Regions from separate parts of the Neobacillus terrisolis genome, predicted to be linked through region 1. Evidence: predicted binding sites of a transcription regulator. Region 1 holds the regulator's gene; the other holds the start of a gene.

Region 1 (3,428 bases):
GCGGTCAGAGAAAATATGGTCCAAAAAAAGGATCACTACCTCACCGACGGTCACAATTTAGTCGTATTAGACATCCCGTTATTATACGAGAGCAAGTTAACCCACATGGTGGATAAAGTCATGGTCGTTTATGTTGATGAAAAAACACAGCTTGAAAGATTAATGGCTCGAAATGGGTTCTCGATGGAAGAAGCCCAGTCTCGAATTGCTTCACAGCTCCCACTTTCGGAAAAATTAAAATGGGCAGATGCAGTAATCAACAATAATGGATCAATAGAAGAAACAAAACAGCAGATATACGATTGCTTAAATAAATGGGGCTTTACGTTAAAGAATACTGTTGATTTTTAGTTGATTGGAGCGTAAGGTGCGAGACTCCTGCGGGAGAAGGTGTCACGGGAGACCCCACAGGCGCTTGCGCCGAGGAGGCTCCCGGACTCCCCCTAAGGTGCGCGAGCACCTGAAGCGGAAATCAACAGCCTATAAATAAAATACTAAAAAGAGGGAAGCGGATGCTTTCCTCTTTTTAATGTGCTCTCATATTTACTGTATTTAACGAGGGAATAGTAAAACTTTTAATAAATCAGCATTTTAATTAGTGCAAAATCAGATTAATATGTTATACTAATTACATCTAAACGTTGAATAAAGTATAACATATTACGGAAGGGGCCATAATATGAAGGCAAAAGTAGCAATTAATGGTTTTGGGCGAATTGGAAGAATGGTTTTTAGAAAGGCAATTCTTGAAGACGATATTGATGTGGTAGCGATTAATGCCAGCTATCCGGCAGAAACGTTAGCCCATTTAATAAAATATGATACCACTCACGGGAAATTCCCTGGCGAAGTAATTCCGAATGACGATTCTCTTATCGTAAATGGAAAGCGCGTTCAATTATTTGCGAATCGTGATCCAAAGCAATTACCTTGGGGAGCACTTGGTATCGATATCGTCATCGAAGCGACCGGTAAGTTTAATGCTCGTGATAAAGCAGCATTGCATTTAGAAGCTGGTGCGAAGAAGGTTATATTAACTGCACCAGGGAAAAATGAAGATGTTACTATTGTAATGGGAGTTAATGAAGATAAGTTAGATATCGAAAAGCATGATATTATATCAAATGCATCTTGTACAACAAACTGCTTAGCGCCTGTTGTAAAGGTACTAGATGAAGAGTTTGGTATTATTAACGGTTTAATGACAACTGTACATGCCTATACAAATGACCAAAAAAATATTGATAATCCACATAAAGATTTACGCCGTGCCCGCGCATGCGCGCAAAGCATTATCCCGACTTCTACCGGAGCAGCAAAAGCACTTTCTTTAGTGCTACCGCATATGGCTGGTAAGCTGCATGGTATGTCTTTACGTGTCCCAACACCAAATGTTTCTTTGGTGGATTTAGTTGTGGACTTAAAGAAGGATGTAACCGTTGATGAAGTAAATGCTGCGTTCTATGCGGCTGCTAATAGTTCATTAAAGGGTATCCTCGACATTACCGATGAGCCTTTAGTTTCGGTTGATTTTAATACAAATGAAAACTCGGCAACGATCGATGGTTTATCGACAATGGTTATTGGCAACAACAAAGTTAAAGTCCTTGCCTGGTATGACAATGAGTGGGGCTATTCTTGCCGTGTCGTTGATTTGTTAAAGCATGTTGCAAATGTTATGGAAAATAATTCGGCTGTTAAAGTTGGATAAATAAACTGATTTTGATTTACTGCCTACCAATCTGGTAGGCATTTTTTTATTTTTGCACCGCACCTACTTGTCCTTACCACTTCTTTTTTATAAGATAGTATTGGAAGGTTTTTGATAATGGATAATGGGTAAAAAATACCTTTAAGAATTGGAGAGCTGACGGATGAAATGTCCTTCATGTCAACACCATAATACACGTGTTCTCGATTCTCGACCTGTTGATGAAGGAAAGTCGATTCGCCGGAGACGAGAATGTGAACAATGCGGCTATCGCTTTACTACGTTTGAAAAAGTTGAAGAGATTCCTCTCATTGTTGTAAAAAAAGAAGGTACAAGAGAAGAATTTAATCGCGAAAAAATCTTAAGAGGTCTTATTAAAGCTTGTGAAAAACGGCCTGTTGCCCTCGAACAATTGCAAAATATTACTCATGAGGTTGAGAAAGAACTTCGGAATCAAGGGATTTCTGAAATCAAAAGTGATATGATTGGTGAAATGGTTATGGACAGGTTGGCAAAAATAGATGAAGTAGCATATGTTCGTTTTGCTTCAGTTTATCGCCAATTTAAAGACATTAATGTTTTTATAGAAGAATTAAAAGAGTTAATCAAAAAGGAAATATAATGAGAGCTAAAAAACTTTAGCTCTTTTTTGTGTCGAACCGAGGAAAGGTATGATATGAATGGCCCAGCATTGGCAAGAGCTAATTCCAATTGACCGGTATGTTGCATGCGCAAACGGTATTTTACATGACTTTGATCGTAAAGTGATGACTTTATTGTATCAACCGCTCGTTGGAACAACGAGTTTTAGTTTATATATGACCCTTTGGGCCGAGCTTGAAGAGAATCGACTTTGGTCTGAGCCGAGCTCTCATCATGCCTTAATGAGTTTAATGGGACTAAATTTAAAGGAAATCTATGAGGCAAGACTAAGACTGGAAGGGATGGGCCTACTTAGCGCCTTTGTTCGCAACGAAGATGGGGAACGCTCGTTCATTTATCAGCTTAAACCACCGCTAAGTCCGGAACAGTTTTTTTTGGACGGAATGTTAAATATATATTTATATCGTAAAATAGGTAAAAACCAATTTTCAAAACTTAAACGATTTTTCAGTGATCAAAATACGGGTGCACACGAGGGCTATAAAGAAGTGACAAAAGCTTTTCAAGATGTATTTTCCTCTTCATCCTCACCTAACGCTTTAAAATTTGATCCTGAAACAGCAGCCGATTTGTCGATCGAAACTGGACAAGCGTATATCGGCAGAAAAGATAACTCTGGCATTCAAATTGATCACCCAACCTTTAATTTTGAATTGCTTATGGCCGGGCTATCTGAATCACTTGTTCCCAAAAAATCTCTCACCCCAAAAGTAAAAGATGCGATTAGTAATCTTGCCTTTCTTTATGAAGTTGATGCGATCCAAATGAAGAATATCGTATTAAGTGCGGTAACAGAGGAAAATGAAATTGATCTTGAAGAACTAAGGAAATCAGCACGAGACTGGTACCAATTTCATCACCAAGATCAGCTGCCGGCGCTTGTTGATCGAACACAGCCATCATTGTATCGAACGGAAACAGCAGAACCAAAAACGAAAGAAGAAAAGCTGATTCATTATTTTGAAACAACCTCACCACGAAAGCTTCTGCGCGACATATCTGGAGGAGCAGAACCATCCAAAGCAGATTTAGCGATTATCGAGGGGGTTATTTT
Region 2 (3,428 bases), on a different contig from region 1:
ACGGCCATCGAAAATGACCTGTTTATAAGAGGAAACAGGAACGAAATTAAACAGGTTTTAGTAAATATTATCAAGAACGGTATTGAAGCGATGGAAATGAGTGGAACTTTAACAATTAATATGTATGAAAAAAGTGGAGAGGTCGTCATTGAAATCATTGATAATGGGAAGGGGATGACGAAATCCCAGTTAAAAAAATTGGGCACGCCATTTTATACGACAAAGGAAAAAGGTACTGGAGTCGGTTTAACGATATCATTTCAAATCGTCCAATCAATGAAAGGGAAAATAAAGATAGACACCGAACTCGGTAAAGGAACCACCTTCACCCTCCAATTCCCAAGCGTTTCACCGCAGTAAAGCACTGGGGGACTGTCCCCCAGTGCTTTACTGCGTTAGTGAGGTGGGGGGACAGTCCTCGGTTAGGATACAAGTTTTAGGCCGATTACGGAGATGATGATAATGGCGATAAAGAGGATTCGACGCCAGTCTTTTGACTCTTTATAAAGAAGCATGCCGATGATTGCTCCACCAGAGGCACCGATTCCGGTCCAGATCGCATACGCTGTTCCCATAGCGATGGATTTCATGGCATAGGTGAGTAGGAGAAAGCTACTGCCAAAACCAAGTATTATTAGAACAAGGGAATTCCACTTGCGATCTAGATGATATTTATTGATCATCGCTACCCCAAATATCTCCCCCAACCCCGCTGCAATTAACGAGACCCAAGCCATCAGGAATCAACTCCTTCCTCTGTTTGATCATGTGTTACAAATTTAAGCCCGATAACCCCGACTAATAACAGTAGAATGAAAAACAGCTTTTCAGCCTTGAAGGGTTCAGAAAATAATAGGATTTCTGCTACGACCGTTCCGGCGGTTCCTAGACCGACAAAAACGGCATATACAGTGCCCAAAGGCAATTTTCTTCCTGCCATGATAAACATGTAAAAACTAATAATTATCGATACGATTGTACTTATCCAAGTCAACAGATCATCTGCATGTTTTAAACCAGATACCCAGATCACCTCAAAGAAGGCACCAATGTATACTTTTGCCCATTCCTTATTCATTTTTGTGTAAACTCCCTTCAGTTAGCCTGAAAACAAAAAAGCCTGGGATATACCATATTAATAGTATCTCCCAGGCTTTTATCCTTCCGTGTCACAGCAAAAGCTGCGAGTTTTCTCTCGGACCAGACCAACTAAGATAAAGCTGCGGAACCCTAGAAAACATTCAACTTATGCAATTAGTCCATATTATATAAAAAAATAAAAACAGCTGCAAGTGTTAAATTGTTCATCGACATGAGAAAAAAAGAGAAAATTTCTTAGTTGTGGTGTTTAAAAAAAAATCAATAAAAAACTAAAAAAAATTTGGATAAATTTCCAAAATGTCACAAAAAATAAATGAATTTTTCACAAATAGATACAACATATTGTGATAAGATTATTTTCGTGATACTAAATATAGGGTTTTTACCGAAAGGGGAAAACTATGAAATCGAAATTGTTTGAAGAATTTAAAGAAATTGTTAACAGTAGTAACAAGGATTTAGTACAAGAAAATGCCAACGTAGATGGTTTATCACCAATGGGAATGATGATGTTGTTTGCATCCTCTTCAGCGAAATCATTTGTGATCGACCACATACTTGCTGAAGATGTCCAACAAGCTTATATGGACGGATACATTCACATTCATGATTTAGATTTTTATGCCAGCGGAACAACGACATGCTGCCAGATTCCATTAGCAAAAGTTTTGCAAGGTGGTTTTAACACAGGCCACGGGCATATGAGAGAGCCGAAAAGCATTACCAGTGCCTTGGCGCTAACCAGTATCATCTTCCAGGCAAATCAAAACAATCAGCACGGGGGCCAATCGATCCCGACTTTTGATTACGATTTAGCACCGTATGTTCGAATGACGTTTGAAAAAAAGAAGAAGATGATTAAAGAGTTAATGGTTGGTGAAATGGAAGAGGAAATCATCGAAGAAAAAGCTTGGGAATTGACGGACCAAGAGGTTTTCCAATCATGTGAGGCATTTATACATAATAGTAATTCGATGCATAGTAGGGGCGGGGGGCAAGTCCCATTCATCTCAGTAAACCTAGGTACGGACACTTCAAGAGAAGGCAGAATGGTTACGAAGAATCTGCTTCTTGCTACACAAGGCGGATTAGGCGGAGGCGAAACCCCGATTTTCCCGATTATTGTGTTCAAGGTTAAAAATGGAGTGAACTTTAACGAAGGTGATCCAAACTATGACCTTTACAGACTATCATTAGAAACAACATCGAAGCGGTTGTTCCCGAACTATGTGTTCCTTGACGCGCCGTTTAATTTGAAATATTACGATGGAACCCCACAGTCCGAAATTGCGACAATGGGCTGTAGAACGCGCACCATTTCAAACGTAAACGGTAAAGAAACACCATTAGGTCGAGGAAATCTTTCGTTTTCAACGATCAACCTGCCACTCCTGGCAATTGAATCGGATGGTGTAATGGATTTCTTTGGCAAGCTTGATCATTATATTGATTTAACAGTAAAGCAGCTATATGACCGCTACCTTTATCAGGCTCAAAAGACCGCTTCCCATTTCAAATTCCTTTATGGACAAGGTGTTTGGTGGAACGGGGAAATGCTGCATCCGCACCAAAAGCTTGATGAAATCCTAAAGCAAGGAACGCTTTCTATTGGTTTTGTAGGATTAGCTGAAGCGCTAGTTCAGCTGACAGGAAAACATCATGGAGAATGCGAAGAAGCAGCACAATTAGGATTCGACATCATTAAATATATGCGTGGAAAAATGGATTCTGCCACAGAAGAATACGGGATGAACTACACATTGCTTGCAACTCCTGCAGAATCTTTTGCCGGGAAGGCATTGAAAAAAGCGAGAGCTAAGCATGGAATCATACCTAGGGTGACCGACCGGGAGTATTTCACAAACAGCTTCCATGTTCCGGTATATTTCAAAATTAAGGCAGTTGACAAAATTAAAATTGAAGCGCCATACCACGAACTGACCAATGCTGGGCATATCACTTATATTGAGCTCGACGGTGATGCAAGCAAAAATATTGATGCATTAGATACGATCGTTCGGGCTATGCAAAAATATGGTGTCGGTTATGGAAGTATCAATCATCCGGTTGATCGTTGCTTAGACTGTAACCATAAAGGAATTATTGAAAACGAATGTCCGAAATGCGGAAACCATGAGGAATCTAAAATTGAGCGAATCCGTAGAATCACAGGATACTTAGTTGGAAGTCTAGATAAATGGAATAGCAGTAAACGAAGTGAGGAACGCGAAAGAATTCATCACCATTAATAGAAAAGTGTTGGTCGTTTTGACCAACACTTTTTCCAACTGAATTTTACAAAGACTTGTTTGAAAAGGGGTGGGTGT

Evidence for each region. The regulator NrdR, encoded in region 1, represses ribonucleotide reductase genes. The targets are predictions, from matches to a motif close to AACACNATATATNGTGTT.
Region 2: a site for NrdR is predicted at 1,433-1,450, ahead of ACI48O_RS00485 (anaerobic ribonucleoside triphosphate reductase). Genes of this name have one in related genera too.

Annotation. Positions count from the first base shown of each region.
Region 1 is NZ_JBKFGH010000011.1:127,940-131,367, forward strand. Features, by position in the region: gene coaE (dephospho-CoA kinase) at 1-351, shown strand, start outside; gene ACI48O_RS07870 (glyceraldehyde-3-phosphate dehydrogenase) at 680-1,711, shown strand; gene nrdR (transcriptional regulator NrdR) at 1,875-2,333, shown strand; gene ACI48O_RS07880 (replication initiation and membrane attachment family protein) at 2,392-3,428, shown strand, end outside.
Region 2 is NZ_JBKFGH010000002.1:11,912-15,339, reverse strand. Features, by position in the region: gene ACI48O_RS00500 (ATP-binding protein) at 1-360, shown strand, start outside; gene ACI48O_RS00495 (DMT family transporter) at 423-737, opposite strand; gene ACI48O_RS00490 (DMT family transporter) at 737-1,078, opposite strand; guanidine-I (ykkC/yxkD leader) riboswitch at 1,144-1,245, opposite strand; gene ACI48O_RS00485 (anaerobic ribonucleoside triphosphate reductase) at 1,503-3,350, shown strand.